2 regions of the Cellulomonas sp. Marseille-Q8402 genome follow, and region 2 is predicted to be linked to the other one. Evidence: predicted binding sites of a transcription regulator. Region 2 holds the regulator's gene; the other holds the start of a gene.
What was found. The regulator Rex, encoded in region 2, represses fermentation and respiration genes when NADH is low (regulators of the CRP and FNR family bind a similar motif). The targets are predictions, from matches to a motif close to CTTGTGAANNNNTTCACAAG.
Positions count from the first base shown of each region.

Region 1 (4,405 bases), 630 kb from region 2:
GCGTCGAGCAGCAGTTCGCCGACCAGCGGGCCTGGCTCGACGACTTCTGGGCGCGCAGCGACGTCGAGGTCCCCGGCCAGCCGGACCTGCAGCAGGCCATCCGGTGGAACCTGTTCCAGATCGCGCAGGCGACGGCGCGCGCCGAGGGCAACGGCATCGCGGCCAAGGGCCTGACCGGCTCCGGGTACAGCGGCCACTACTTCTGGGACACCGAGATCTACGTCCTGCCGTTCCTCACGTACACCTCCCCGCGGGTGGCCCGGAACGCGCTGCGGTTCCGGTACACGATGCTCGACGCCGCCCGTCGCCGGGCCGCCGAGCTCAACCAGAACGGCGCCCTGTTCCCGTGGCGCACGATCAACGGCGAGGAGGCGTCCGCCTACTACGCGGCCGGCACCGCGCAGTACCACATCGACGCCGACATCGCGCACGCCGTGCGCCAGTACGTGGCCGCCACCGGCGACGACGGGTTCCTCGCGCGCGAGGCGATCGACATCCTGGTCGAGACCGCCCGCATGTGGGCCGACCTGGGCTTCTGGCGCGGCAGCAACGGCGACTCCTCGTTCCACATCCACGGCGTCACCGGCCCCGACGAGTACACGACGGTCGTGAACGACAACCTGTTCACCAACGTCATGGCGCGCGCCAACCTGCGCGGCGCCGTCGAGGCGGTCGACCGGCTCGCGCACGAGCGCCCCGCCGACCACGCCGCCATGGTGGCGCGGCTGCAGCTGTCCCAGGCCGAGCTCGACGAGTGGGCGCACGCCGCCGAGCGGATGCACATCCCCTACGACGAGCGCCTGGGGATCCACCCGCAGGACGCGCAGTTCCTCGAGAAGGAGCTGTGGGACCTGGCCAACACCGACCCGTCCAAGCGCCCGCTGCTCCTCTACTACCACCCGCTGGTGATCTACCGGTTCCAGGTGCTCAAGCAGGCGGACGTCGTGCTGGCGCTGTTCCTGCAGGGCGACCAGTTCACCCTCGAGGAGAAGCTGGCGGACTTCGACTACTACGACCCGCTGACCACGGGCGACTCGACGCTGTCCGGCGTCGTGCAGTCGATCGTGGCGTCCGAGGTCGGGTACCAGGAGCTCGCGCTGCGCTACTTCACGTCCGCGCTGTACGTGGACCTGGCCGACCTGCACCACAACACCGCGGACGGCGTGCACGTCGCGTCGGCCGGCGGCGTGTGGAGCGCGCTGGCCTGCGGGTTCGGTGGCATGCGGGACCACGAGGGCGTCGTGTCGCTCGACCCGCGGCTCCCCGAGGTGTGGGACGGGCTGACGTTCCGGCTCACGCTGCGCGGCACCCGGGTCCGGGTCGACGTCCGGCACACCGAGCTGCGCCTGACCGTCGAGGACGGGGACGCCGCCGACCTGGTCGTGCGCGGCGAGCCCGTCAAGGTCACCGCGGGCGACCCGGTGGTCGTGGCGCTGGCCCCGGCACCCCGGCTGATCGGCACCCCGACGGTGCGCGACATCGAGGGCACGCGGCGCGCCGACGGCACGCTGATGACCGCGAGCGTCCCGGACCACCCCACGGTGCTGACGCCCCCGCCGCTCTCGCACGACTGACGCCGCGCGCGTCCTGACGCAGGCCCTCGCCCCACCGGTCCACCCGGGGCGGGGGCCTGCGTCGTGCTCAGGACGGGACGGAGACGACGTACCGCCGCACGGTCGGCCCGCGGTCCTCGGGGCCGTCGGGGTCCTCGGGCCGGTCGGGCTCCCGGTCCGGCACCTCGGTCGGGGTGCCCGGTGCGCCCGCGGGTCGCACGGGCCGGCGACCCCGGAGCGGCGGCCGGCGCGCGGGACCTAGGTCCACGGGACTCCGGTCCCAGACTTTGTGAAAAGTTTCTCGATAGCGTCGGTCGTGCGAGGTCGACGGAGCCCTCCACACCCCATCCGACCACCCTCGGGAGAGCCCCGTGAGCACCACGACGAGCACCGACACCGCGTCCGCCATCGACCAGCTGGTCGCCGGCGCGACCAAGGCGCTGGCCGAGTACGCCCGCTTCACGCAGGAGGACGTCGACCGCCTGGTCAAGAAGGCCGCGGTCGCCGCCCTCGACCAGCACGGCAAGCTCGCCGAGCTGGCCGTCGAGGAGACCGGCCGCGGCGTCTTCGAGGACAAGGCCGTCAAGAACATCTTCGCCTGCGAGCACGTCACCAACTCGATGGCGGCGCTCAAGACGGTCGGCGTGATCAGCCGCGACGAGATCAACGGCATCACCGAGATCGCCGAGCCGGTCGGCGTCATCTGCGCGATGACCCCGGTGACCAACCCGACCTCCACCGCGATCTTCAAGGCGCTCATCGCGCTCAAGACCCGCAACCCGATCATCTTCGCGTTCCACCCGAACGCGCAGCGGTCGTCCGTGGCCGCCGCCCGCGTGGTGCGCGACGCCGCGGTCGCCGCCGGCGCGCCGGAGCACTGCATCCAGTGGGTCGAGACCCCCTCGATGGAGGCCACCGGCCTGCTGATGAACCACCCGGGCGTGTCCACCATCCTCGCCACCGGCGGCAACGCGATGGTCCGTGCGGCCTACTCCTGCGGCAAGCCCGCGCTCGGCGTCGGCGCCGGCAACGTCCCGGCGTACATCGAGAAGTCCGCCAAGCTCAAGCGCGCGGTCAACGACGTGGTGCTGTCCAAGTCGTTCGACAACGGCATGATCTGCGCCTCCGAGCAGGCCGTCATCCTCGACGACGCGATCTACGACGCCGCGCTGGCCGAGTTCGCCGTCCTGCACGCCTACCGGGCGAGCAAGAAGGAGAAGGCCCTGCTGGAGAAGTTCGTCTTCGGCGTCGAGGCCAAGGGCAAGAACTGCGCCGACGCCAAGCTGAACCCGACGGTCGTCGGCAAGTCGCCGCAGTGGATCGCCGAGCAGGCCGGGTTCTCCGTCCCCGCCGACACCTCGATCATCCTGGCGGAGGTCTCCGGCGTCGGCCCGCACGAGCCGCTCACCCGCGAGAAGCTCTGCCCCGTCCTCGCCGTCCTGCGCGCCGGCTCGACCGAGCAGGGCATCCAGCTGGCCGAGCAGATGGTGGAGTTCGACGGCCTGGGCCACTCCGCCGCGATCCACACGCAGGACGAGGCGCTCACCGAGGAGTTCGGCTCCCGGGTCAAGGCCATCCGCGTGATCGCCAACGCGCCCTCGTCGCTCGGCGGCATCGGCGACATCTACAACGCCTTCATCCCGTCGCTGACCCTCGGCTGCGGCTCCTACGGCCACAACTCGGTGTCGAACAACGTCTCGGCGGTCAACCTCGTCAACATCAAGCGCGTGGGCCGGAGGAACAACAACTTGCAGTGGTTCAAGGTCCCGGCCAAGACGTACTTCGAGCCGAACGCCATCCGCTACCTGTCCGACATGGCCGACGTCGAGCGCGTCACCATCGTCACCGACTCCACCATGACGACCCTGGGCTTCGTCGACCGCGTCCTGGACGTGCTGAACCGCCGCCCGAACAAGGTGTCGGTGCAGATCATCGACCAGGTCGAGCCGGAGCCCTCGGTGAAGACCGTGCAGGCCGGCGCGGCGCAGATGCGGCACTTCCGCCCGGACACGATCATCGCGCTCGGCGGCGGGTCGCCCATGGACGCCGCCAAGGTGATGTGGCTGCTGTACGAGCACCCCGAGATCGTGTTCTCCGACCTCAAGCAGAAGTTCTTCGACGTGCGCAAGCGCGCGTTCAAGTTCCCGACGCTCGGCGACCTGGCCAAGCTGGTCTGCATCCCGACCACCTCGGGCACCGGCGCGGAGGTCACGCCGTTCGCGGTCATCTCGGACCCCGACGCCGGCAAGAAGTACCCGCTGGCCGACTACGCCCTGACGCCGACCGTCGCGATCATCGACCCGGTGCTGACCTCGAAGATGCCGCGCTCGCTGGCCGCCGACTCCGGGTTCGACGCCCTGACCCACGCCACCGAGGCGTTCGTCGCCGTCTACGCGAACGACTTCACCGACGGCATGGCGCTGCAGGCCATCCGGCTGATCTTCGACAACCTGGCGCAGTCCGTGAACGGCGACCCCGCCGACCCGGCCACGAAGGACGCCCGGGAGAAGATGCACAACGCCGGCACCATCGCCGGCATGGCGTTCGGCAACGCGTTCCTCGGCATCGTGCACGCCATGGCGCACGTCATCGGCTCGACGTTCCACCTGGTCCACGGCCGGACGAACGCCACGCTGCTGCCGCACGTCATCCGGTACAACGGCCAGATCCCGACCAAGCTCACCAGCTGGCCCAAGTACGAGCACTACGTCGCCCCCGAGCGGTTCCAGCAGATCGCGCAGATGCTGGGCCTGCCGGCCGAGACCCCGGAGCAGGGCGTCGAGTCCTACGCGCTGGCCATCGAGGCGCTGCGGGCGAAGGTCGGCATCCCGGCGTCGTTCCAGGCGCAGGGC
Region 1 is NZ_CBCPLX010000002.1:1,090,818-1,095,222, reverse strand. It holds gene ACWPWW_RS15970 (glycoside hydrolase family 65 protein) at 1-1,574, shown strand, start outside; gene adhE (bifunctional acetaldehyde-CoA/alcohol dehydrogenase) at 1,925-4,405, shown strand, end outside.
Region 1: a site for Rex is predicted at 1,840-1,859, ahead of adhE (bifunctional acetaldehyde-CoA/alcohol dehydrogenase). Genes of this name have one in related genera too.

Region 2 (4,405 bases):
GACGGGCGGAACGGGTTCACCAGCATCGGCCAGTGCCGCGGGTGCCGCAGCGAGCCGTCGCCGACGCCGAACGTCAGGCCCTGGAAGTGGTTCTCCGCCTCGAGCAGCCCCTCGTCGGTCCGCACCGGGAGGTCGAGGGCGGCGGCGATCGGCGCCATCGTCTCCTGGGCGCGCTGCAACGGGGAGGCGATCAGCACGGTGATGTCGCGGCGCGGCGCGTCGAGCCCGCCGGACACGTGCGCGGCGACGCGCTCGGCCATCTCCTGACCGCGCTCGGACAGGTGGTACCCGGGGAGACGCCCGTAGAGCACGCCGCTGGGGTTGTGGACCTCACCGTGCCGCATGAGGTGGATGGTGGTGGCGACCATGGGGTCAGTCTCGCAAACCCACCTGGGTGGTCGGGCCCACCGCTAGCGGCCCGGGGCCTCCGCCGCCTCGGCCGCGGCGTCGCACCGGGCCTGGAGCGCCGCGCCGACGGCCGCCATCGCGTCGCCGAGCGCCTGCATCTGCGCAGGCGACAGCACGTCCACGAGGCGGGCGCGCACCGACTCGACGTGCGCGGGGGCGGCGTCGACCAGCCGCCGCCAGCCGTGCTCCGTCATCCGGCAGTTCACGCCACGCGCGTCCTCCAGGCAGGGGGCGCGCTCGACGAGGCCGGCGGCCTCCATGCGGCGGACGGTGTGCGTCAGGCGGCTCCGGGAGTGCGCGAGCTCACCGGCCAGCTCCGACATCCGCAGCGTGCGCTGCGGCGCCTCGGAGAGCCGGACCAGCACCTCGTACTCGCCGAGGGACAGGCCGGAGGACTCCTCCAGGTCGTGCGCCAGGACGTCGAGCAGGCGGGCGGTGCCGTCGCGGTAGGCCCGCCACGCGCGCTGCTCGTCCGCCGACAGCCAGCGGACCTCGTCGTCGGTCCGAGTGCTCCGCGGGTGCTGCGACGTCGTCCCCACCGCCTCGGTCGTGCTCGCCATGCCGTCCTCCTCCGCGCGCGCTGTGACGTCGGGCGCTGATCGTCCCACGGCCTTGCGCAGCGGACGCCACTGTAGTAGAAATCTCAACTAACCGCAGTTGATGCTTCAACCATCTAGCAGGAGGCACCTCATGTCGACCACGACGCTCCCCACCGCCCTCACCGCCGGCACCTGGACGATCGACCCCTCGCACACCGAGGCGGCCTTCACCGTCCGCCACGCAGGCATCTCCAAGGTCCGCGGCACCGTCGCGGTGACCTCCGGCACCATCACCGTCGCCGAGGACCTCGCGCTCTCCGGCGTCACCGCCGCGCTCGACCCGTCGACCATCAACACCGGCGACGCGGGCCGCGACGGCCACCTCAAGTCGGCCGACTTCTTCGACCTGGAGAAGTTCGGCGAGTGGACCTTCGCCTCGACCTCCGTGGCCACCGACGGCGAGGACTACGTCGTCACCGGCGACCTCACCATCAACGGCGTGACCAAGTCGGTCGACCTGGCCACCGAGTTCGGCGGCTCCGCCACCGACCCGTTCGGCAACCAGCGCGCCGGCTTCTCCGCCTCCGTGACGATCTCCCGCAAGGACTTCGGCATCACCTGGAACGCGGCCCTCGAGGCCGGCGGCGTCCTGGTGTCCGACAAGGTCGTCATCTCCCTCGAGATCTCGGCCATCAAGCAGGCCTGATCTCGCGCCCGGGTCACCGGGCCACCGAGCCGAAGGGCCCGATCGCGCACCCCCTGCCGCGATCGGGCCCTTCGTCGTACCGACACCGGCCCGGCGTCGGGCCGGCGTCGGCGGCGCGGTCAGTCGACCGCGGGGACCGGCTCGGGGAGCGCGTCGGGGCGGGTGGAGCGCTGGCGGGCGTGGAAGCCGAGGATCTGCAGCTCCGACCCCAGGTCGACCTCGCGCACGTCCACGCCCTCCGGCACCCGCACGGTGCGCGGCGCGAAGTTCAGCACCCCGGTCACGCCCGCCGCGACGAGGCGGTCCGTGGTGGCCTGCGCGGCGGACGCCGGCGTCGCGACGACCGCGATGCTGGCCTCGGCCTCCGCGACGACCTTCTCGAGGTGGTCGACGTGCTGCACGACGTGCCCGCCGACGGTCGTGCCCACCAGGTCCGGGTCCGCGTCGAACAGGCCGACCAGCACGAAGCCGCGGTCCGCGAAGCCGGAGTAGTTCGCGAGCGCCTGGCCCAGGTTGCCGATGCCGACGATGACGACCTGGCGCTCCTCGGCCATGCCGAGGGCCTGCGCGATCTGCTTGCGGAGGTGGTCCACCTCGTAGCCGACGCCGCGCCGGCCGCCCGCACCGAGGTACGACAGGTCCTTGCGCAGCTGGGCGGGGGACGCACCCACGAGCTCGGCGAGCTGGTCGGAGGAGGTCGTGGTGACCCCCTCGGACGCGAGCCCGCCGAGGGAGCGCAGGTATCCCGGGAGGCGGGCGACGGTCGTCGGCGGCAGGGCTCGCACGACCACAGGGTAGGCCTACCGCGCGCCGGTCAGGGCGTCGCCGAGCCGGTCGGGGTCGATCTGCCAGTAGCCGACGCGCACGCCGTCGACCTCGACCACCGGCAGCAGCTCCCCGTACGCGTCGGCCAGCGGGCGGCCGTCCGGCGCCGTGCCCCCGGCGTCGACGTCCACCTCCGCCCAGGTCTCGCCGTGGGCGGCCGCCACGTCCCGCACCACGTCACGGGCGGCGTCGCACAGGTGGCAGCCCGGCCGGGCGAACAGCACGACGCGGGCGGCGGGGGTCACGGACGGCTCGGTGGGGGTCGGCACGGCACGAGCCTAGGCATCTGGCTACAGTGGCGGCGTGCCCGAGCCCACCGAGCCCACCCTGCCCGGCGCCAGCACGGCCGTGCAGCCGGGCCGCGTGGCCGCCTTCTTCGACGTGGACAACACGATCATCCGCGGTGCCAGCTCGTTCCACCTGGCCGTCGGCCTGTACCGGCGCGGCTTCTTCCAGCGGGGCGACATCGTCCGGTTCGCCGTGCACCAGATCCGCTACCTGACGTTCGGCGAGAACCGGCAGCAGATCGACGAGGTCCGCCAGCGCGCGCTCGAGATCATGCGGGGCCGGTCCGTCGCCGAGGTCGTCGCCATCGCCGAGGACATCTACGACGAGGTCCTCTCGCTGCGCATCTTCCCCGGCACCCAGCGCCTGCTCGACCAGCACCTGCGCGCCGGGCACGAGGTCTGGCTCGTCACCGCCACGCCCGTCGAGATCGCCGAGATCATCGCCCGCCGGCTCGGCGCCACCGGTGCGCTCGGGACCATCGCCGAGCACACCGACGGCTTCTACACCGGCCGCCTGGTCGGCGACCTGCTGCACGGCAAGGCCAAGGCCTCCGCCGTCCGCGCGATCGCCGACCGCGAGGGGCTCGACCTGTCGCAGTCCTTCGCCTACGGCGACTCCACCAACGACGTGCCGATCCTGTCCGAGGTCGGCTTCCCCTGCGCCATCAACCCCGACGGGCGGCTGCGCAAGCACGCGGCCGAGGTCGGCTGGCCGATGCGCGAGTTCCGCGGCCGCCGCAACGCCACCCGCCGCGGCGTGGACGCCGCCACCGTCGCGGGGTCGGCGTGGGTCGCCGGGCTGATCTTCCGGGCCGTGCGCCGCGCCGTCCGGTCCCGCTGGGGCGGCCGGTGACCGTCGCCGTCCGTGCTGCCCGCGCCGGCGAGGCCGACCCGCTCGCCGCCCTCGCCGCCGTCACGTTCCCGCTCGCGTGCCCGCCGTCGTCGACCCCCGAGGACCACGCCGCGTTCATCGCGGCGCACCTCACCCCGGCGCACTTCGCCGGCTACCTGGCCGACGACGCCCGGGACCTGCTGGTCGCCGACGACGACGGCACGCTGGTCGGCTACACGATGCTCGTCGCCGGGGAGCCGTACGACGCCGACGTCGCCGCGGTCGTCCCGCTCCGGCCGACCGTCGAGCTGAGCAAGTGCTACGTCCTGCCCGGGCGGCACGGCGGCGGCGTCGCCGGTGCGCTGATGACCGCGAGCCTCGACGCGGCCCGCGGGCGCGGCGCGGCCGGGGTGTGGCTCGGCGTCAACGGGGAGAACCTCCGGGCGCAGGCGTTCTACCGGCGGTCCGGGTTCGTCGTGGTCGGCGAGCGGCGGTTCCAGGTCGGGGACCAGGTGCATCACGACCTGGTGCTGCACCAGGCGGTCTGACGCCGGACCCCCTGGATCAGGACGCGCGAGAACCTCCACAGCACTCGATGGTGCACGCGGTCCCCAGGTCCGGACGTCGGCGGCAGATGGGTGTCGGTGCCGCTCCTAGAGTGCCGGTATGCCCGCTGACCTGCGCGAACGCGCCGCCACGACGCCACCGGATGCCCCGGGGGCGGATGGGGTCGTGCCGCAGGGCGAGGCGGAGTTCACCGCGTGGCTGGCGGCGTTGCCGGCAGGGGTGGCGCTGCTGTCCGTGCTGG
Region 2 is NZ_CBCPLX010000002.1:463,822-468,226, reverse strand. It holds gene ACWPWW_RS13150 (histidine phosphatase family protein) at 1-368, opposite strand, end outside; gene ACWPWW_RS13145 (MarR family winged helix-turn-helix transcriptional regulator) at 411-968, opposite strand; gene ACWPWW_RS13140 (YceI family protein) at 1,099-1,653, shown strand; gene ACWPWW_RS13135 (redox-sensing transcriptional repressor Rex) at 1,773-2,438, opposite strand; gene ACWPWW_RS13130 (glutaredoxin family protein) at 2,454-2,747, opposite strand; gene ACWPWW_RS13125 (HAD family hydrolase) at 2,782-3,618, shown strand; gene ACWPWW_RS13120 (N-acetyltransferase family protein) at 3,615-4,145, shown strand; gene ACWPWW_RS13115 (DUF222 domain-containing protein) at 4,264-4,405, shown strand, end outside.